One region of the Streptomyces sp. Y7 genome, then DNA from elsewhere that is predicted to be linked to it. Evidence: riboswitches for the same ligand, from Rfam matches in the RefSeq annotation. Region 1 holds a riboswitch; each other region holds the start of a gene.
The links. A riboswitch is a leader RNA that binds a small molecule or an ion and turns the genes downstream of it on or off. The one in region 1 is predicted to bind cobalamin.
Positions count from the first base shown of each region.

Region 1 (5,331 bases):
CGCCGGCCCGGCGTCAGGGAGTTCGGCAGGCCCTCCTCCAGCCAGGTCATCTGGAGCCGGGTGCCGAGCGGGAAACCCAGCTCGGGTACGACGGGGTTCGACTGGAGCCAGCCGCCGCTGGGGGTCGCCGCGATCATGTTGCCCCAGCGGTCGACGATGTCGAGGTGGCAGGTGTCGCCGCGGGTCCCGCCGTCGGCGGCGACGTCGGGCTCGCCCGGCACCGGGGAGGTCGGGCGCTTGGCGACGGTCGGCTCCCCGACGCCCAGCGCGTCGGAGCCGGGCTCCACGTCGGCCGCCACGCGCGCGTGCGCGGACAGCCGCGGGGCGCGCCCGCCGGGGCTGCCCGGCCGCATCTCACGGGACGCCGTCCCGCCGACCAGCTTCCGCCGGGCCGCGTTGTACTCGTCCGACAGCAGCTCGGCCAGCGGCACCTCGGCCGCGTCGCCGTACCAGGCCTCCCGGTCGGCCATGGCCAGCTTGCAGCCCTCGATCAGCAGATGGACGTACTCGGCGGACCCGTACCGCGGGAGCTCGGGCGGGAGCAGCGCGAGCTGTTGGAGAAGGACGGGGCCCTGGCTCCAGGGACCGGCCTTGCACACGGTCCAGCCGTTCCAGTCGTACGTCGCGGGCGCCTCGTAGGTCGCGGTCCAGCCGGCGAGGTCGGCGGCCGTGAGCGTGCCGGAGTGCCGCTCGCCGCTGGTGTCCAGGGTGGGGCGCCCGGCCTGCCGTACGAGGGCCTCGGCGATGAATCCGGACCGCCACACCTGGCGCGCGGCCTCGATCTGGGCGACCCGGTCACCGGCGCCCGAGACCTCGTCGAGCAGCCGCTTCCAGGTCGCGGCGAGGGCGGGGTTGCGGAACAGCTCCCCGGGGCGGGGCGCCCGGCCGTGCGGCAGATAGACCTCGGCCGACGAGGTCCACTCCGTCTCGAACAGTTCCCGGACGGTCTCCACGGTCTCGCCGACCCGCTCCACCGGCGCGTGGCCGTGTTCGGCGTACCCGATGGCGTACCCGAGCACCTCCGCGAGCGACCGGGTCCCGTGGTCCCGCAGCAGCAGCATCCAGGCGTCGAAGGCGCCGGGCACGGCGGCGGCCAGCGGCCCGGTCCCCGGCACCAGGTCGAGTCCGAGTCCCCGGTAGTGCGCGACACTCGCCCCGGCCGGCGCCGGCCCCTGCCCGCACAGCACCCGCACCTCGCCGCCCGCCGGGGCGACGAGGATCGGCACCTCGCCGGCCGGGCCGTTGAGATGCGGCTCGACCACGTGCAGCACGAACGCCCCGGCCACGGCGGCGTCGTACGCGTTGCCCCCGCGCTCCAGCACGGCCATCGCGGACTGCGAGGCGAGCCAGTGCGTGGAGGACACCATGCCGAAGGTGCCCTGGAGGGTGGGACGGGTGGTGAACATCGGGTCTCTCACCTCGCTGTCGCGCGGATCGGTCCGTCCGATCTTCGGGCACTCACTGTTCGGGCTTCAACCTTCCCGCGGCTCCGGCCCGCCTCGGCGGTGTGAAGGTATAGAGGTCGAGCACGTCGGGGCAGGGCGCGACGCCGGGGCCGCCGGCCCGGACCCAGGTGATGATGTCCTCGGTCGCGTCGGGGTCGTTGACGAGGCCGAGCCAGACCGGGCGGGCGCCGGACGCGCGGGCGGCGGCGGAGGGCTGGACGACGATCACGTTGGCGTGTTCGCACACGTCGAGGCAGTCGGAGACGCGTACGGGCACGGTCTCGGCGAGGCGCGCGGTCTGCCGCGCGTGGTCGACGCCGGTCACCTTCGGGGTGCCGCAGCAGCAGTCCCGGCACAGGACGACGCGGCACGGCGCGGGTGCGGCGGCGGGTGCCGGGGGTTCGGTCGGCGTGGACTCGGCGGGTGCCCGGGGTTCGGTCGGCGCGGGTGCGGCGGCGGGTGCCGGGGGTTCGGTCGGCGTGGACTCGGCGGGTGCACGGGGTGCGGTCGGCGCGGGTGCGGCGGCCCGTGCCGGGGGTTCGGTCGGCGTGGACGACGTGGTGCTGCGGGACGCGGGGCTGGGGAGCACGGGTATGCCTCGGGTGTCGGGGCTCGTACGCGGAGCCTGGCCTGCGGACGTCCTCCCCGCCCGGGGGCGCGGAGGTGCCAGCAGGTCTTCGGACTCGGGTTCGTCCGGTCGGGGCGCCTTCCCGGTCCCGGCCCCCGGCGGCCCCACGGCCGTCGCGGACCCCTTCCAGTGGCTTCGCGTGCCCCGCCCGTCCCCCTCACCGCTGCGCGTCAGTTCCGGATTCGCACCGGATTCCCTGGCCTCGGATGTGGCTCGACTGGCCCGTCGAGGCTATCAACTCCCCCTGCCGCTCAGGTCGTGCGCTCGGTCACGGGGTACGGCACGAACGTGCTGGTGTTCTGGTCGATGCGCAGGGTGCGGCCGAGGGGCGGCACGGCACGCTGCGGGCAGTCGAGGCGTTCGCAGACGCGGCAGCCCATGCCGATCGGCGTGGCCGCGGCGGGGCTGGTGAGGTCGAGTCCGTCGGAGTAGACGAGGCGCTGGGCGTGCCGGATCTCGCAGCCCAGTCCGATGGCGTACGTCTTGCCGGGCCCGCCCCAGCCGCCGCGGTGCCGGGTGACCGCGCGGGCGGTCCACAAGTACCGCTGCCCGTCCGGCATTTCGGCGATCTGCACATGGATGCGGCCGGGCGCGGCGAACGCCTCGTAGACGTTCCACAGCGGACAGGTGCCGCCGGCCCGGGAGAAGTGGAACCCGGTCGCGGACTGCCGTTTGGACATGTTGCCGGCCCGGTCGACCCGCACGAAGGAGAAGGGCACGCCGCGCAGGCGCGGGCGCTGGAGGGTGCTGAGCCGGTGGCAGACGGTCTCGTAGCCGAGGCCGTGGCGGTCGGTGAGCCGCTCGATGTCGTAGCGGACCTCTTCGGCCGCGGCGTGGAAGGCGGTGTACGGCAACACCAGCGCGGCGGCGAAGTAGTGGGCGACGCCGATGCGGGCCAGGGTGTGGGCGGGCGAGCCGGCCGGGAAGTCCTCGCCGGCCTGCCGGTCCAGTTCGTCCGCGTACTCCAGCAGGGCGAGCTGGGTCGCCATCCGGAAGGCACGCTGGCCGGGGCGCAGTCGGTTCGACAGGTGCAGGGTGCGGGTCGATGCGTCGTAGTGGTGCAGGCGGTCGCCGGAGCCGGCCGGCGGGGGGCCTCCCTCGGCCGGGCGGGTGCCGTGGGTCCCGGGGGCGTCGGCGAGGCGGATCCCGTGGGCGTCGGTGAGACGTGCGGTCAGGGCCTGCAGGACCTCGCCGGGCCGGATGCCGATCCGCTCGGCGAGCCGCTCGGCCGCGAGGTCGGTGTCGTGGAGGTAGTTCTGGCGGCGGTAGAAGAAGTCGCGGATCTCCTCGTGCGGCGAGCGGGGCAGCGCGTCAGCGGTGTCGCGGCCGTCGGCGGGGGCCCGGCCGTCCGCTCCGGCGAGCCGCTCCGACAGCAGCTGGTTGCGGCGGCCCAGGTCGAGCAGGACCTGCGCGACCGCGGGCATGCGGGAGGCGAGTTCGGCGAGGTCGGTCGGGGAGACGCGGGCGGCGGCGATCTCGCCGGTGAGCGCCTCGCGCAGGTCGGCGACGAGCCGGGCGGTGTCGCGCTCGGAGAAGAAGCCCGGGTCGACGCCGAACGTCTCGGTGAGCCGGAGCAGGACGGGCACGGTGAGCGGGCGGGAGTCGTGCTCCATCTGGTTCAGATAGCTCGCGGAGATGCCCAGGACGCGGGCGAGTTCCGCCTGGCTCATCCGGCGCTCCTCACGCAGCCGCCGCAGCCGCGTACCCGCGTACGTCTTGCTCACCCGCGCACCTCCAGGTCCGGTACGGAACCCGGTCAGCGTACGCGAACGCGGACTGTGCGCACCCTTCGCAAACTTCGCGAACGACGGTCGGAAGATTCGCAGAACTTGGCAGACGTCCACCATTGATGGCACTCAGTGCCAGTGCCAGAGTCTTCGTACGGCCCGCCGGACCCGGCAGGAACCGCCCGGAACCGGGAGACGACTCACGCCCTGACGTCGGCGATCCCGGCGGTGGCGGCACCCTGCGCAGGCAGCATTGCTCAGCTTCGCCCGCGAGGGCGACGGCGGGCCGCATCCCCCCTACGACACGCGGTGCCACGCCCTGCCGTGAACGGCACGGGCTTGGCAGACACAACAGACCGAGGAGACGGTGACAGTCATGGCAGAGGCGAGGACGCAGGCGGCCGAGGAACTCGCACGGCGCTGGGCCACCGACCCGCGCTGGCGGGACATCGAGCGCACCTACGGCGCCGAGGACGTCGTCCGGCTCTCCGGCAGCGTCCGCGAGGAGCACACCCTGGCCCGGCGCGGTGCCGAGCGGCTGTGGCGCCAACTGCACGAGCGGGACTACGTCCACGCGCTCGGCGCGCTCACCGGCGGCCAGGCCGTGCAGCAGGTCAAGGCCGGCCTCCAGGCCATCTACCTGTCGGGCTGGCAGGTCGCCGCGGACGCCAACCAGGCCGGGCACACCTACCCCGACCAGAGCCTGTACCCGGCCAACTCCGTTCCCCAGGTGGTCCGTCGGATCAACAACGCCCTCCTGCGCGCCGACCAGATCGCCGCCTCCGAGGACGCCGGTGACACCACGGACTGGCTCGCGCCGATCGTCGCCGACGCCGAGGCCGGGTTCGGCGGCCCGCTGAACGCCTTCGAGCTGACCAGGGCGATGATCGCGGCCGGCGCGGCCGGGATCCACTACGAGGACCAGCTCGCCTCGGAGAAGAAGTGCGGCCACCTCGGCGGCAAGGTCCTGGTGCCGACCTCCCAGCACATCCGCACCCTCAACGCGGCGCGGCTCGCCGCCGACATCGCCGATGTGCCGACGGTCGTCATCGCCCGTACGGACGCCCTCGCCGCGAACCTGCTCACCAGCGACGTCGACGAGCGCGACGCCGAGTTCGTGACCGGCGAGCGCACGGCGGAGGGCTTCTACCGGGTACGGAACGGAATGGCACCGGTCATCGCCCGCGGGCTCGCCTACGCCCCGTACGCCGACCTGATCTGGGTGGAGACCGGTACGCCGGACCTCGCGCAGGCGCGGGAGTTCGCGGAGGCCATCCACGCGCGGTACCCGGATCGGATGCTCGCCTACAACTGCTCGCCGTCCTTCAACTGGAAGGCGGCGCTGGACGACGACCGGATCGCCAAGTTCCAGCGTGAGCTGGGGGCGATGGGATACCGGTTCCAGTTCATCACGCTGGCCGGTTTCCACTCGCTCAACCACGGGATGTTCGACCTCGCGCGGGGGTACGCCGAGCACGGCATGACGGCGTACGTCGACCTCCAGGAGCGGGAGTTCGCCGCGCAGGCGCAG
Region 1 is NZ_JBIDDQ010000030.1:49,553-54,883, reverse strand. Features, by position in the region: gene ACGFW6_RS39240 (gamma-glutamyltransferase family protein) at 1-1,406, opposite strand, end outside; gene ACGFW6_RS39235 (hypothetical protein) at 1,459-1,803, opposite strand; cobalamin riboswitch at 2,096-2,310, opposite strand; gene ACGFW6_RS39230 (short-chain fatty acyl-CoA regulator family protein) at 2,325-3,797, opposite strand; gene aceA (isocitrate lyase) at 4,177-5,331, shown strand, end outside.

Region 2 (5,331 bases), on a different contig from region 1:
AGCTGAGGAAGTTCGCCCGGGGCTACTAGCCCGGCGGCGCCCGGGCCGCGAGGCGACCGGCCGGACCGAGGTTGCCTCATCCGGCCTTCCCGGACACCATGCGGCCCACCCCAGTTCATCTCTCGTTCACCCAGGTTACCTACGTTCATCCAGCCAATGACCTCGAACGATTGCCTGGGTAAATGGAAAACTTCTCGCTGATCCTCGCGATTGTGGTGGTAACCGCACTCGCGTTCGATTTCACGAACGGTTTCCACGACACCGCCAACGCGATGGCCACCACCATCTCGACCGGTGCGCTCAAGCCCAAGGTCGCGGTGGCCATGTCCGCCGTGCTGAACCTTGTCGGCGCCTTCCTCTCCGTGGAGGTCGCCAACACGATCTCCAAAGGTCTCGTCGACGAGACCGGCATCCGCCCCGAGGTCATCTTCGCCGCGTTGGTCGGCGCGATCCTCTGGAACCTGCTCACGTGGCTGGTGGGCCTGCCCAGCAGTTCCTCGCACGCCCTGATGGGCGGTCTGATCGGCGCGACCATCGCCTCCGCCGGCGTCGGCGCCGTCCACGGCGACGCGCTCGTCACCAAGGTGCTGATCCCGGCGATCGCCGCCCCGCTGGTCGCGGGCATCGCCGCGCTGCTGGCCACCCGCCTGACCTACACCCTCGGCAAGAAGGCCGACGGCAAGGCCGCCGCCAAGGGCTACCGCACCGGCCAGATCGCCTCCGCCGGCCTGGTCTCCCTCGCCCACGGCACCAACGACGCGCAGAAGACCATGGGCATCATCACCCTCGCCCTGGTCGCCGGCGGTGCCGTCGCCCCCGACTCCGACCCGCCCATGTGGGTCATCCTCTCCGCGGGCCTGGCCATCGCGCTCGGCACCTACCTCGGCGGCTGGCGCATCATCCGCACCATGGGCAAGGGCCTGACCGACCTTCAGCCGCAGCAGGGCTTCGCCGCCCAGACCAGCGCGGCCACCGTCATCCTGGCCTCCTCCCACCTCGGCTTCTCCCTCTCCACCACGCACTCCGTCTCCGGCTCGGTGATGGGTGCCGGCCTCGGCCGCAAGGGCGGCGTCGTCCGCTGGTCGACGGCCACCCGCATGTTCGTCGCCTGGGGCCTGACCCTGCCGGCCGCCGCCCTGGTCGGCGCGCTCGCCGAGTACGTGACGGGCTTCGGCACCTGGGGCACGGCCGTGGTCGCCGTCTTCCTGGTCGGCTCCAGCGCCGCGATCTGGAAGATCTCCCGCCGCGAGGTCGTCGACCACACGAACGTCAACGCGACCGACGAGGCGCCCGGCGTGGTCACCACCGCCATGGCCGCCGTGACCCCGCCCCCGGCGGGCACGCCGGCCGAGGACCTCACGGCCACGATCCCGGCCCCGTCCTCCGAGCCCGCGCCCTCGCAGGCCACCGTCTGACCCGCCCCGCAACCCGGCTAACAGGAAAGTAGAAGCATGAAGATCGACTGGGCGGCTCTCGGCTCCGTCTTCGGCGTCAGTCTCGTGGTCACCGTGGCCCTGGTGGGCCTGTTCACCCTCGGCGTCGCGGGTCTGTCGCGCCGCGAACGGGCCGTGGCCCAGGGCGACTCGGCCGCGCTCGCGGTCACCGGCGCCTACGCCTGCTTCGCGGCCTGCGCGGCCGCCGTGGCCTACGGGATCTCTCTGATCGTGGCCTGACCCACAGGCCCTTCGTGGCCTGACCCACAGGCCCTTCGTGGCCTGACCCACAGGCCCTTCGTGGCCTGACCCACAGGCCCTTCGTGGCCTGACCCACCACACGCGAAACACCCGAGGTGCGGGACGGACGACCGTCCCGCACCTCGCCGTCGTGTGGGCCTTCGCACACTCTCCCGTCGCAGGTCAACGGCAAGTTGACGCCTCTCGGAACCCCGTGGTGGACTGCCGGGGCCAAGTACGACGGCAGAAGAGGAAGCCGGTGAGAATCCGGCGCGGTCCCGCCACTGTCACCGGGGTAGCAATCCCCGGGAGCCAGGAACTCTCGCCGTCGGTCTCGTCGAACCAGGGCGCGGACACCCTGAGTGAGGACACAACGCGATGCTCGCCTGCCGATCGACACGCAGTACCAGACCCACGTCTGACCTCACGGTCGGCTGACCCCGATGCGAGCCGATCGCGTCTTCGCGTACGGCGCCGCCGCCGGGCTCCTCGGTGATCTGCTGCTCGGCGACCCCCGCCGGGGGCATCCGGTCGCCGCGTTCGGACGGGCCGCGGCCGCCGTGGAACGGGTGTTGTGGCGCGACGACCGCGCACGCGGCGCGGTGCACACCGTCGTGTGCGCCGGTGGCGCCGTGGCGCTGGGTGCCCTCGCCGCCCGCGCCGTCCGTACCTCCCCGGCCGCCTCGCTCGCGCTGACCGGCGCCGCCACCTGGGCCGTCGTCGGAGGCACCTCGCTCGCCCGGGAGGCCCGGGCCATCGGACGTGCCCTGGAGGCAGGGGACGTCGAGGCGGCGCGGGCGCGGCTACCGCACCTGTGCGGGCGGGATCCGCAGGCGCTGGACGCGGACGGGATCGCGCGGGCGGTCGTCGAGTCCGTCGCCGAGAACACCTCCGACGCGGTCGTGGGGGCCCTGGTGTGGGGTGCCGTCGGCGGTGTCCCCGGACTGCTCGGCTTCCGGGCCGTGAACACGCTCGACGCGATGGTCGGGCACAAATCACCCAAGTACCGGCGCTACGGCTGGGCTTCGGCCCGGCTCGACGACCTCGCCGGCTGGCCCGGGGCGCGCCTGACGGCCGTACTCGCCACCGTCGCCGGCGGCGATCCCCGCGGGGCGGTGCGGGCCTGGCGTGCCGACGCCGACGCGCACCCGAGCCCCAACGCCGGTCCTGTGGAGGCGTCGTTCGCGGGAGCCCTCGGGGTACGGCTCGGCGGGACCCTCTCCTACGGCGGCCGGGTCGAGCACCGTCCCGTGCTCAACGGGAACGGACGGGCCGTGGGCACCCACGACGTCGAACGCGCCGTACGGCTGTCCAGGCGCGTCGGTTGGCTGGCGCTCGGCGTGTGTGTCGCCGCGCGCCGTATCACGAAGGGGCGTACCTCATGACGGGCGGTGGCCTTCTTGTCGCCGGCACCACCTCCGACGCCGGCAAGAGCGTCGTCACCGCCGGGATCTGCCGGTGGCTGGTGCGGCAGGGGGTGAAGGTCGCGCCGTTCAAGGCGCAGAACATGTCCCTGAACTCGTTCGTGACGCGCGAGGGCGCCGAGATCGGGCGCGCTCAGGCCATGCAGGCCCAGGCGTGCCGCGTCGAGCCGACCGCGCTGATGAACCCCGTGCTGCTCAAGCCGGGCGGCGAGCAGAGCAGCCAGGTCGTGCTGCTGGGCAGGCCGGTGGGCGAGCTGAGTGCGCGCGGGTACCACGGCGGACGGCAGCAGCAGTTGCTGGGGACGGTGCTGGAGTGCCTCGCCGAGTTGCGGGGCACGTATGACGCGGTGATCTGTGAGGGGGCCGGCTCTCCGGCCGAGATCAATCTGCGGCGGACCGACATCGTCAACATGGGCATCGCCCGCAATGCCGGGCTCCCGGTGCTCGTCGTCGGCGACATCGACCGCGGCGGCGTCTTCGCCTCCTTCTTCGGGACCGTCGCCCTGCTGTCCCGTCAGGACCAGGAGCTGATCGCCGGGTTCCTCGTCAACAAGTTCCGCGGCGACGTCTCGCTCCTCGAACCGGGCCTCGACATGCTGCACGACCTCACCGGGCGGCACACCTACGGCGTCCTGCCCTTCCGGCACGGGCTCGGCATCGACGAGGAGGACGGGCTGCGGGTGTCGCTGCGCGGAGCCGTCCGGGAGTCCCAGGTCTCCTCCCCCGTCGGCGAGGACGTGCTGCGGGTCGCGGTGTGTGCCGTGCCGCTGATGTCCAACTTCACGGACGTCGACGCGCTGGCCGCCGAACCGGGCGTCGTCGTGCGGTTCGTGGACCGCCCGGAGGAGCTGGCCGACGCGGATCTCGTCATCGTCCCCGGGACCCGGGGGACGGTCCGGGCACTGGAGTGGCTGCGGGAGCGGGGGCTCGCGGACGCCCTCGTCCGCAGGGCCGCCGAAGGGCGGCCGATCCTCGGCGTCTGCGGTGGCTTCCAGGTCCTCGGCGAGCACATCGAGGACGACGTCGAGAGCCGGCGCGGCCGGGTCGAGGGGCTCGGCGTCCTGCCCGTCCGGGTGCGGTTCGCCCGGGAGAAGACCCTCACCCGGCCGGTCGGCGAGGCCCTCGGGGAGCGGGTCGAGGGGTACGAGATCCATCACGGGGTCGCCGAGGTGACCGGGGGCGAACCCTTCCTGGACGGCTGCCGGGTCGGTCAGACCTGGGGCACGCACTGGCACGGCTCGCTGGAGTCGGACGGTTTCCGACGGGCGTTCCTGCGCGAGGTGGCGGCCGCCGCGGGCCGCCGGTTCGTGCCGGCGCCGGACACCTCGTTCGCCGCGCTGCGCGAGGAGCAGCTCGACCGGCTCGGCGATCTGATCGAACAGCACGCGGACACGGACGCGCTGTGGCGGCTCATCGAGTCCGGCGCGCCGCAAGGACTGCCTTTCATTCCACCGGGAGCGCCCGCATGAGCACAGTGTTGTTGTTGTCGACCGCCGACACGGATCTGCTGGCGGCCAGGGCCGCCTCCGGTGCCGACTACCGGATCGGCAACCCGACCCGCGTGGACGTCGAGACCGAGCTGCCCGCGCTGCTCGACGGCGCGGACCTCGCCGTCGTGCGGCTGCTGGGCGGCAAGCGGGCCTGGGAGGACGGGCTCGCGAAGCTGAAGGCGTCCGGTGTGCCGACCGTGCTGCTGGGCGGCGAGGCCGTGCCGGACGCGGAGCTGATGGCCGAGTCGTCCGTCCCGGCCGGTGTGGTCGCCGAGGCGCTGAAGTACCTCGTCGAGGGCGGCCCCGCCAACCTCACCGAGCTCGCCCGGTTCCTGTCCGACACCGTGCTGCTGACGGGCGAGGGGTTCGACGAGCCGCAGAAGATGCCGGAGTACGGCGTCCATGGCGACCGTCCGTTCCAGGAGGGCCGTCCGACCGTGGGCGTGCTCTTCTACCGGGCCCATGAACTGAGCGGCAACACCGCGTTCGTGGACACCCTGTGCGACGCGATCGAGGCTCGGGGCGCCAACGCGCTGCCGGTGTACTGCGGTTCGCTGCGCGGCGCGGATCCCGAGCTGTACGAGCTCCTCGGGAAGGCCGACGCCCTCGTCGCCACCGTCCTCGCGGCCGGGGGCACGCATGCCTCGCAGGCGTCGGCGGGCGGTGACGAGGAGGCATGGGACATCGGCAGGCTGGCCGAGCTGAACGTCCCCGTGCTGCAGGGGCTGTGCCTGACGTCGTCGA
Region 2 is NZ_JBIDDQ010000020.1:1,685-7,015, forward strand. Features, by position in the region: gene ACGFW6_RS33520 (lysozyme) at 1-29, shown strand, start outside; gene ACGFW6_RS33525 (anion permease) at 183-1,415, shown strand; gene ACGFW6_RS33530 (hypothetical protein) at 1,452-1,673, shown strand; cobalamin riboswitch at 1,874-2,016, shown strand; gene ACGFW6_RS33535 (cobalamin biosynthesis protein) at 2,117-3,058, shown strand; gene ACGFW6_RS33540 (cobyric acid synthase) at 3,055-4,566, shown strand; gene cobN (cobaltochelatase subunit CobN) at 4,563-5,331, shown strand, end outside.
Region 2: another riboswitch for cobalamin. It lies ahead of ACGFW6_RS33535 (cobalamin biosynthesis protein); the one in region 1 lies ahead of ACGFW6_RS39235 (hypothetical protein).

Region 3 (5,331 bases), on a different contig from region 1:
TGGGCCGGGCCTCGGTCCACCACGCCTCCGCCCCCACGAACCCCACGAAGTCGGGCCGCCCCTCGTGCGCCGCGGCGACGGCCGCGTCGATGGGCGAGGGCCAGGAACCGTACGCCAGCGTCCGCACTGTCTCCCCCAACTCCCCTAGGCCGTACGCAGAAAACGGTCGAGCACGCGGACGCCGAAATGCAGTGCCTCGATGGGCACCCGCTCGTCGACGCCGTGGAACATGGCCCCGTAGTCGTAGCCCTCCGGCAGCTTCAGCGGTGAGAAGCCGTAGCCGGTGATGCCGAGCCGTGAGAACTGCTTGGCGTCGGTACCGCCGGGCATGCAGTACGGCACGACGTGCCCCTCGGGTGCGAACTCCTCGACGGCCGCGCGCATCCGGGCGTACGTCGGCGAGTCCACGGGCGACTGGAGGGCCACCTCGTGATGGTGGAACTCCCAGTTCACGTCAGGTCCGGTGAGCTGGTCAAGGGTGGCGCGGAACTCGTCCTCGTGGCCCGGCAGATAACGGCCGTCGACATAGGCCACGGCCTCCCCGGGGATGACGTTGACCTTGTAACCGGCCTCCAGCATCGTCGGGTTGGCGCTGTTGCGGACGGTCGCCTCGACCAGCCGGGCGGCAGGGCCGAGCTTCTGCATCAGGCCGTCCACGTCGTCCAGGTCGGCGTCGAGGCCGTACAGCGCGGCGAGTTCGGTGAGGGCGGCGCGCACCGTCGGGGTGAGCCGGAGCGGCCACTCGTGGGCGCCGATACGGGTGACGGCCGCGGCGAGGCGGGTGACGGCGTTCTCCCGGTTGGGCCGCGAGCCGTGCGCGGCGCGCCCGCGGGCGGTGAGCCTGACCCAGCCGGTGCCGCGCTCGCCGGCGGCGAGGGGGTAGAGCTGCCGGCCGTTGCCGTCGTGGACGGTGAACGCCCCGGACTCGCCGATGCCCTCGGTGCAGCCCTCGAACAGCCCGGCGTGGCGGTCGGCGAGAAACCCGGAGCCGTCCTCGGCGCTGGCCTCCTCGTCGGCGGTGAAGGCGATCACGACGTCCCGGCGGGGCCGTACGCCCTCGCGGGCCCAGGACCGCACGACGGCGAGGATCATCGCGTCCATGTTCTTCATGTCGACCGCGCCCCGGCCCCACACGACGCCGTCGCGGATCTCCCCGGAGAAGGGGTGCACACTCCACTCGTCGGCCTGCGCGGGCACCACGTCCAGGTGACCGTGCACGAGGAGCGCGTCCGCCGCCGGGTCGGTGCCCTCGATGCGGGCGACGACGTTCGTACGGCCTTCGGTGCGCTCCAGCAGGACGGGGTCCAGACCCGCCTCGGAGAGCCGCGCGGCGGCGTACTCGGCGGCCGGTCGCTCCCGGCAGTCGCCGCCGCCGCGGTTGGTCGTGTCGATGCGGATGAGGTCGGAGGTGAACGTGACGACTTCGTCCCGTGCCTGCCCGTCAGCCATACTGCTCCTCCACCGAGGCCGAGGCGATCGTGGTGACCGCCTTGAAGGTACGGATTCCCTCGTACATCCGCTCGCTGGTGTACGCCACCTTGCGCTCGCCGATACGTTCGACGCCGGGAACGACGGTGACCGCCATCGCGAGGTGCTCGGCGTCGAACTCGACCGCGATGGTGAACGGCCCCCCGCGCACCGGCTCGTGACGGACCGCCAGCCCGGCCGCCCGGGTGGCCGCGGCACGGATCTCGGCGGCGGTGGCGGCCGGCGTACGGCACACGGCGGCGTACCGCGAGACATGGTCCTTGACGGCGACCTTCAGCGCCTCGGGCGCGTAGCCGAGCGCGTCCTCGCAGGCCAGGTCGTCCCCGGTGACGAGCACCACCGGTACACCGTACTCGGCGGCGACGTGCGCGTTCAGCAGACCCTCGCTGGCCCGTACGTCGTTCAGCCACACCCCGGTGATGGAGTTGGGGAGGTAGGTGTGCGCGAAGACCCCCTCCATGCCGGCGCCCGTGTGGTAGCCGACGAAGGCGAGGCCGTCGATGTCGCCGTGCTGCACGCCCTCGACCATGGAGAGCGCCTTGTGTCGGCCGGTGAGCATCTGTGCGCGCTCGTCGAGCTGTTCGAGCAGCACATTGCGCATGGACCAGTGCGCCTCATTGATGACGACGGCGTCGGCTCCGCCGTCGAAGAATCCCAGCACGGCGGCGTCGACGTCCGAGGTGAACATCTTCCGGCACCGCTCCCACTGCGGAGTGCCGGGAAGCACGTCTCCGGGCCAGGTGACGCCGGTGGCGCCCTCCATGTCGGCGCTGATGAGGATCTTCATGCCCGATCACGTTACGCGCCCGGGAGGGAACCCGCCACGAAGCGGACGAACGCCACTTTCACACCTTTGGGGTGTACTTGTCAGCCACCCGCCGCGGGCACTACTGTCACCACGCCTTGGTGAACGGGAAATCCGGTGTGATGCCGGTGCGGCCCTCGCCACTGTGAATCGGGAAGTCCGGCTCCGGCCCTCACGGGCGGCCACTGGGTCCTTCGGGACCCGGGAAGGCGGAGCACGGGCGGTGTCACCCGTCAGCCAGGAGACCGGCCAAGGCACGTCAACCATCCACGAGGTGCTGGAGAGGGTCTGCTGAGCCATGCACATAGCCGAGGGTTTTCTGCCCCCGGCGCACGCGGTCGCCTGGGGCGTCGCGTCCGCGCCGTTCGTCGTACACGGAGTACGGTCACTCACCCGTGAGGTCAGGGAGCATCCCGAGAGCACACTGCTGCTCGGCGCCTCCGGAGCCTTCACCTTCGTCCTGTCCGCGCTGAAGCTGCCGTCGGTGACCGGCAGCTGTTCGCATCCCACCGGCACGGGCCTGGGCGCCATCCTGTTCCGGCCACCGATCATGGCGGTCCTGGGCACCATCACCCTGCTGTTCCAGGCGCTGCTGCTCGCGCACGGCGGTCTGACCACGCTCGGCGCGAACGTGTTCTCGATGGCGATCGTCGGGCCCTGGGCCGGCTACGCGATCTACCGGCTGCTGCGGCGCTACGACGTGCCGCTGATGGTCGCCGTCTTCTTCGGCGCGTTCGTCGCGGACCTGTCCACCTACTGCGTGACGAGTGTCCAGCTGGCGCTGGCGTTCCCCGACCCGGGCAGTGGATTCGTGGGCGCGCTCGGCAAGTTCGGCTCCATCTTCGCCATCACGCAGATCCCGCTGGCGGTGAGCGAGGGCCTGCTGACCGTGCTCGTGATGCGGCTGCTGGTGCAGTCCAGCAAGGGAGAACTGACCCGGCTGGGTGTGCTCCTCGCCAAGAAGCAGTCCCAGAGCGAGACGGAGGCGGTGGCCCGGTGAGCAGGAACACGAAGATCAACGTCCTGCTGCTGCTCGTGGTGGCCGCGCTCGCCGTGCTGCCGCTGGCGCTCGGCCTGGGCGACCACAAGGAGGAGCCGTTCACCGGCGCCGACGGCGAGGCGGAGTCGGCGATCACCGAGATCGAGCCGGACTACGAGCCGTGGTTCTCGCCGCTGTACGAGCCGCCCTCGGGTGAGATCGAGTCGGCCCTGTTCTCCCTCCAAGCGGCGCTCGGCGCGGGTGTCCTCGCGTACTACTTCGGGCTGCACCGCGGGCGGAGGCAGGGCGAGCAGCGGGCACTGGAGCGGGTCGGCGAGGAGGCGGCGGCCGGTGCCGCCGAGGAGTCGAAGGCCGACAGGGTCTGACACGTGCTGCCGATCGACGCGGCGGCGCACAGCAGTCGCTGGCGCCGCCGTCATCCCGTGGACAAGGCCGTGCTCGGGCTCGGTCTCACCGTGCTCGCGATCTCCCTGCCGCCCTGGCCGGGTGCCGCGCTGGTCCTTCTCACCGCGCTGACCGTGCTGCTGGGTCCGGCAGGTGTGCCCGGGCGGCGGCTGTGGCGGGCGTATCGCGTGCCGCTCGGCTTCTGTGTGACCGGCGCGGCCACGCTGCTGGTCCAGGTCGGCGGCGGGCAGGGCTTGGTGTCCCTCGCCGCCGACGGGCCGCTGCGCGCCGGTGAATTGCTGCTGCGCACCTCGGCGGCCTCGCTCGGGGTGCTGCTGTTCGCGTTCACCACACCGATGTCGGACCTGCTGCCGCGGCTGGTGAAGGCCGGGGTGCCCGCGCCCGTCGTGGACGTCGCGCTGGTGACGTACCGCATGAGCTTCCTGCTGCTGGACTCGATGCGCCGGGTGCGGGACGCGCAGGCCGCGCGGCTCGGGCACACCACCCGGGCCGCGACCTGGCGTTCGCTGGCCGGGCTCGGCGCGACCGCGTTCGTGCGGTCCTTCGACCGCGCCACGCGGCTCCAGGCCGGGCTCGCCGGGCGCGGCTACGACGGAACCCTGCGCGTCCTGGTACCCGAGGCGAAGGTCTCCGTCCGTTTCACGGCCGCGAGTTGCGCTCTGCTCGCAGCGCTGGCCGCCCTCACCCTCGTACTGGAAAGGGCCCTGCCATGAGCGAGCCCACCGCGCCGGTCGCCCTGCGGGGCGCCGCCGACACCTGCCGGGCCGGCGCCGGCGCGCTCATGGCCGGGGGCCACTCCCCACTCACGACGCAGGCCACCCCCACCCCCGCACCGGAAAGGGCCCTGCCATGAGCGAGCCCACCGCGCTGGTCGCCCTGCGGGGCGCCGCCTACGCCTACGAGGACGGCCCCGTCGTGCTCAGCGGCCTCGACTTCGACGTCCGCGAAGGGCGGGCGCTGGCACTGCTGGGCCGTAACGGCAGCGGCAAGACCACGCTGATGCGGCTGCTCAGCGGCGGACTCAGGCCGCACGAGGGCCGGTTGTCGGTCGAGGGGACGCCGGTCTCCTACGACCGCAAGGGGCTGACCCGGCTGCGGACGACCGTGCAACTGGTGGTGCAGGACCCCGACGACCAGCTGTTCGCCGCGTCCGTCGCGCAGGACGTGTCCTTCGGCCCGCTCAACCTCGGTCTGCCGGACGTCGAGGTGCGGGCGCGGGTCGACGAGGCGCTGGCCGCGCTGGACATCGCCCGGCTGGCGGACCGGCCCACGCATCTGCTGTCGTACGGGCAGCGCAAGCGCACGGCCATTGCCGGGGCCGTCGCGATGCGGCCCCGCGTGCTGATCCTCGACGAGCCCACCGCCGGGCTCGACCCCGACGGCCAGGAGCGCCTGCTCACCACCCTCGGCGGGCTGCGGGCGAACGGCACCACGGTCGTCATGGCCACGCACGACGTCGATCTCGCACTGCGCTGGGCCGACGACGCGGCGCTGCTCACCCCGTCCGGTGTCCGCACCGGACCCGCGGCCACCATGCTGGCCCGCACCGAACTCCTGCGGGAGGCCGGGCTGCGGCTGCCGTGGGGCGTCGCGGCGGCCCGACTGCTGCGCGCGCACGGCCTGCTGGACGACT
Region 3 is NZ_JBIDDQ010000028.1:16,118-21,448, reverse strand. Features, by position in the region: gene ACGFW6_RS38150 (LpqB family beta-propeller domain-containing protein) at 1-139, opposite strand, end outside; gene ACGFW6_RS38145 (M20/M25/M40 family metallo-hydrolase) at 145-1,449, opposite strand; gene ACGFW6_RS38140 (M55 family metallopeptidase) at 1,442-2,275, opposite strand; cobalamin riboswitch at 2,376-2,562, shown strand; gene ACGFW6_RS38135 (energy-coupling factor ABC transporter permease) at 2,592-3,293, shown strand; gene ACGFW6_RS38130 (energy-coupling factor ABC transporter substrate-binding protein) at 3,290-3,658, shown strand; gene cbiQ (cobalt ECF transporter T component CbiQ) at 3,662-4,411, shown strand; gene ACGFW6_RS38120 (hypothetical protein) at 4,408-4,551, shown strand; gene ACGFW6_RS38115 (energy-coupling factor ABC transporter ATP-binding protein) at 4,548-5,331, shown strand, end outside.
Region 3: another riboswitch for cobalamin. It lies ahead of ACGFW6_RS38135 (energy-coupling factor ABC transporter permease); the one in region 1 lies ahead of ACGFW6_RS39235 (hypothetical protein).

Region 4 (5,331 bases), on a different contig from region 1:
GGGTGCCGAGGAGCGGGGGCGTGCCGGGGGAGGGCAGGAGGACGATCCGGTCGGCGTACTGCACCACCCGCTCCAGGCGGTGCTCGGCCATCAGGACCGTTGTCCCGAGGTCGTGCACCAGGCGTTGGAGGACCGCGAGGACCTCTTCCGCGGCGGCCGGGTCCAGGGCCGACGTCGGCTCGTCCAGGACCAGGACGCTCGGGTGCGGGGTGAGGACCGAACCGATCGCCACGCGCTGCTGCTGGCCGCCGGAGAGGGTGGCGAGGGAACGGTCACGCAGATCGGCGAGGCCGAGCAGGTCGAGGGTCTCCTCGACCCGGCGGCGCATCACCTCCGGCGCGAGGCCGAGGGACTCCATGCCGTAGGCGAGCTCGTCCTCGACCGTGTCCGTGACGAAGTGGGAGAGGGGGTCCTGGCCCACCGTGCCCACCACGTCGGCGAGTTCGCGGGGCTTGTGCGTACGGGTGTCCCGGCCGGCCACCGTGACGCGGCCGCGCAGGGTACCGCCGGTGAAGTGCGGCACGAGCCCGCTCACCGCGCCGAGCACGGTGGACTTCCCGACGCCGGACGGGCCCGCGAGCAGCACCAGCTCACCCTCCGGAACCTCGAAGTCCACACCCTGGACGGTGGGTTCCGCGGCACCGTCGTACGTCACGGAGACGCTCTCGAAGCGGATCACGACGGCTCCTTGGGGGCGGCGGGGGTGCGGAGGGGTGCGGGGCTGCGAGGCGCGGGGTTTTGGGGCGTGGGGCTGATGAAGGCCGGGAGCAGGCCGAGGACGACCGCCGCCGCGGGCCACAGGGGGAAGGTGGGGGCGACCAGGGGGATCACCCCGGGGTCCAGGGCCTCGGGGGAGCGGTCCGCGGCCAGGGTCAGCAGGGCGGCGACCGAAACGCCGGAACCGGCGACCAGCCAGGCGCGGGCGTCCCACCGGTCCGGCCGGTACCGCGTGCGCGGGGACCGGCGACCGCCCAGGCGCAGACCCGCGAGGGCGGCGGCGACTCCGGCGATGAGGAGGGGCAGACCGTAGGTGCCGCCCTCGGCGGTGAGGAGCCCGTACGTTCCGGCGCAGATCCCCAGCAGGCCGCCGAGGGTGAGCGCATTGGTCGTACGGCGCACGCGGGGCGGGACGTCGGCGGTACGGCCGTAGCCGCGCGCGTCCATCGCGGCGGCGAGCGCGACCGACCGTTCCAACGCGCCCTCCAGGACCGGGAGCGCGACCTGAAGGAGGCCCCGGACACCGCGGTCGGGCCGGCCGCGCAGCCGGCGTGCGGCGCGCAGACGCTGGACGTCGGCGATGAGGTGGGGGGCGTAGGTGAGGGCCACGACCACCGCCACACCGATCTCGTAGAGGGCGCCGGGCAGGGACTTGAGGAGGCGGGCGGGGTTGGCGAGGGAGTTCGCCGCGCCGACGCAGATGAGGAGGGTCGCCAGGCGCAGGCCGTCGTAGAAGGCGATGAGGACGGTCTCGACGGTGACCTTGCCGCCCAGCCGGATCCCCTGGGCCCAGTCGGGGAGGGGGACCTCGGGGAGCTCGACGATCACGTGCGTGCCGGGGAGCGGGGAGCCGAGGACCACGGCGAAGACCAGCCGGATCAGCAGGACGGCCAGGGCGAGCTTGAAGAAGACGGCGTAGGAACGGGCCCAGGGGGCGTTGGGGCGGCAGGTCGCGACGACGTAGGCGGAGGTCGCGATGAGGAGGGCGAGGAGAAGGGGGTTGGTGGTGCGGGTGGCGGCGGTGCCGAGGGCGAGGGCCCACAGCCACCAGGCGCCCGGGTGGAGGGAAGGGGTGGCGGCGCCGCGACGGGGCGCCGTCGCGGGGAACCGGGCGGCCCGCGACGGCGGGGCCGCGGACGGCCGACGGCCCGTCCCGGCCCCGAGGCTCAGCCGCGCATCGCCCTGGCCGAAGGAGCGCTCAGGCATCCCTGCGCCGCCGTGCCTGCCAGACCGCCGCCGCCCCCAGCACCACCACCACGGCGATGCCCGCGACCGGGCCCAGCGAGAGCCCGCCGTCCGAGTCGTCCTCGGCGGCGGTGGCCGTCCGCCCGGTCGGCGCCGGCTCACCGGTCTTCCCGCCGTCGCCCGCCACCTGGTCCCCGCAGCCCTTCCGCGGATACCCGGTGATCGCGCACAGCAGTGCGTTGGTGTCGTAGCGCAGGGGTTTGGCGACGGCCGCCAGGGCGTCCGCGGTCGTCGCGTCGGGCGCGACCCGGGCACAGGCCGTACGGCGGGCGGGGGGCGTCTCGCCCGAGGGGGCGTCGGCCGCCGTACCGAAGTCGATGACCAGGGCGACCCGCTTGCTGCCGTCCTCGGCGGGCGTCCTGGCGCAGATCACCGCGAACTCGGCCGCGCCCCTGGGCTGTGTCGCGTCCTTGGAGTCCTCGCTCACCGCGAACCGGAAACCCTGGACGTCGCCGTCGGACGGACGGGCGAGGGAGGGGCCCTGGGTGGCGTAGATCCAGGTGCCGCCCTGGCGCTCCCAGAACGACCAGTAGCGATAGCCGGCCGCGTGGGCGCCCTGAGCCGCGCCGGTCAGCAGGACCAGCGCGGCCAGGAGCGGGGCGAGCACGCGACGGATCACGCCTGCGGGCCCTTCTTGCGCCCGCTCAGCAGGAAGCCGATGCCGATGCCGACGACGAGGAAGATGCCGACGTACCACCAGACACCGAAGGGACTGTCGTCCTTCTTCGCGTCCTTCTTCTCGGCCTCGTCCGTGGCCTTGGTCGCGGCCTGCGGTGCGGGACCCGTGGCGTTGAGCTGCTCGACCAGGTCGGCGCCGCCGAAGTCGCGGGGGTCGGTGCCGGTGGCGTGGGCGGCGAGGATGAGCTGGGCGTAGGCGGCGGGGCCGCTCTGCTCCGCCCACTTCGCGGAGTTCTGCTCCAGCCAGCGCAGCGGCTTCGCGGCGGCGTCGGCACCGGAGAGGGCGGCCAGCGCGACGACCGCGTCGGCGGTGTTGCCGTAGTCGGGCTGGTCCTCGGCGCCGGGGAGGGTGGACGTGAGGTGGCCGTTTTTGGCGAGGGCGTCGGTGAGGTGGGCGGCGCCGTTGACGGCGGCCTGCTGCGAGGCGGGGAGGCCCTCGCTGACGCATCGAGTGGCCGGCGCGTCCTTGCCGGGGCTCACGACGAGGCCCTTGCCGAGCGAGCCGAGGACGCCGGCCGCGGTGGCGTCGGCGTTGGCGAGCAGCTTGCCCTTCTTGTCGGGCTGGAAGGCGAAGGCGCCGCCGTCGTCGTCCTTGCAGGGCAGGGCGAGCTTGTTGAGCGCGTCGTAGGCCGTCTTACCGTCCTTGCGGACGTCCGCCGGCTTCTCACCGGCGGCGACGAGCGCACCGATCACCACGGACGTGGAGTTGGTGTCGCTGGCCCCGCCCGGCATGTATCCCCAGCCGCCGTCCTTGTTCTGGACGGACTTCAGCCAGGTCACGGCCTTGGCGGTGGCGGCGTCGTGTCCACCGAGGGCGGCCAGCGCCTGGACCGCGGCAGCGGTGTTGTTGGTGTCGACGGGGGTTTTGGCCTCGCAGTCCGCGGTGGCGGCGTCGGCACGGTAGGGCGCGAAGGCCCCGTTGGCGCACTGCTGCCCCACCAGCCACTCCACGGCCCCCTTGGCCGGCTTCACCCCGGCGGTGTCCTGGGCGAGCAGCGCGAGGGACTGCCGCCAGACGCCGTCGTAGGTGGGGTCGGTGGTGCCGTACAGCTCGGCGGGGTACTGCGGCTTCGGCGAGGCGGAGGGGGAGGGCGACGCGGAGGAGTCGGCGGCTATGGCCGGCGCGGCGGCGCCGATCACGACGGCGGCGGCCAGGACCGCGGCGCTGCGGCGGACGTACATGATCGGCGGGTGCCCTTCCCTCAGAGGAACCGGGCAGCACAGGGGAGACCCCGGCGGCTCGGCTCCGTATACCTCGACGGTGCCGCACTCCGGCCGACTGCCGGGGCACGTGAGCCGGTCACTTCCCGTACACGGCGATCCGGCTCACCGGCCTTCGACGACGACCGGTTCACGGTTGCGGGTCAGCGCCGGATTTGCACCGGCTTTCCCATGTACGGGGGTGATGACGACGGCGACACTCTACCCGCCCGTAACCCGGCCCCTCGGGGCCGCCCGTGCGACCGGTACCTTCGGCCCGTGACGGAGGGGGCAGAGGCGATGCGGGGACCGGTGGGACGGCTGCTCGGGACGGGGCGGACCGCCGACGTGTACGAGATCGACGGGGCGTGGGTACTGCGCCGCGACCGGGAGGGGTGGGGGGACGCGCTCGCCGAGGGGGCGGTGATGGCGCATGTCCTCGCCCACGGCTTCCCGGCGCCCCGCGTCCGCCTCGCCGACTCCTCGAGGACCGACCTCGTGATGCAGCGGCTGCCCGGGCCGACGATGCTGGAGGCGCTGAGTGCCGGGGCCATGAACGCGGACGAGGCGGGCGGCACCCTGGCCCGGCTGCTGCGGCAGCTGCACGGAGTCCCCGCGCGCCGGCCCGGGGCCTGTGTCCTGCACCTGGACCTCCACCCCGACAACGTCATCCTCACCCCCGACGGCCCCTACGTCATCGACTGGAACAACACCGAGGAGGGCGACGCCGGTCTCGACTGGGGCACCTCCGCCGTGATCCTCGCCCAGGTCGCGGTCGGCGACGAACCCATCGCCGAGCCCGCCCGCGCCATCCTTACGGCCCTCCTCGCCGACCCGTCCCACCTCACACACGACGGCATCACGGAGGCGCTGCGACGACGGGCCGCCAACCCGACGATGTCGCAGAGCGAGGTCGAACTCCTCGGCGACGCCGAAGCGTTGATCCGCGCCTTCATGCGTGACTAGGCGCCGGTCCTCGGGGTCGGTCCGCCGAAGGGCAGATGGAGGGTCCTGGCGGTGAGCAGCCAGGTGCCGTCCGACGTGCGGTGGAAGGCGTCCTGGTAGTGGCCGACCTGGACCGGAGGGCCGGGCGGGACGATGCCGCCCGTGTAGCCGTCGACGCGGTACGTCGTGAAGTACGAGGTCGCCTGCGCGGTGTCCGCGGACGTGACCGTCACCAGGATGTTGGCCATCACGCGGCGCGAGAGCCGGTCGGCGGGACGGGAGCCGAAGTACTCACGAAGAGCCTCCCGCCCCTTGACCGACCGGTCGCCGGCCGGCCATGCCCAGACACCGTCCTCGGTGAACAACTCGGCGACGGAGGCCGGTTCGCCGAGGTCGAGGCGGTGCACGAACTCGATGACTACGCGCTCGCAGGCGCGCTCGGCGAGGAGACGGTCCAAGGGGGGCGGCGGGGGCGGAGGCTCAGCGCGGTTCATGGCGTTCATGGTGCCCTGAACCCCTGTTGCGGGCGTGGCCGCCCTGGTCGGC
Region 4 is NZ_JBIDDQ010000043.1:26,157-31,487, forward strand. Features, by position in the region: gene ACGFW6_RS43715 (ABC transporter ATP-binding protein) at 1-679, opposite strand, end outside; gene ACGFW6_RS43720 (energy-coupling factor transporter transmembrane component T) at 676-1,923, opposite strand; gene ACGFW6_RS43725 (SCO2322 family protein) at 1,916-2,581, opposite strand; gene ACGFW6_RS43730 (prenyltransferase/squalene oxidase repeat-containing protein) at 2,578-3,822, opposite strand; cobalamin riboswitch at 3,938-4,069, opposite strand; gene ACGFW6_RS43735 (phosphotransferase) at 4,141-4,806, shown strand; gene ACGFW6_RS43740 (nuclear transport factor 2 family protein) at 4,803-5,279, opposite strand.
Region 4: another riboswitch for cobalamin. It lies ahead of ACGFW6_RS43730 (prenyltransferase/squalene oxidase repeat-containing protein); the one in region 1 lies ahead of ACGFW6_RS39235 (hypothetical protein).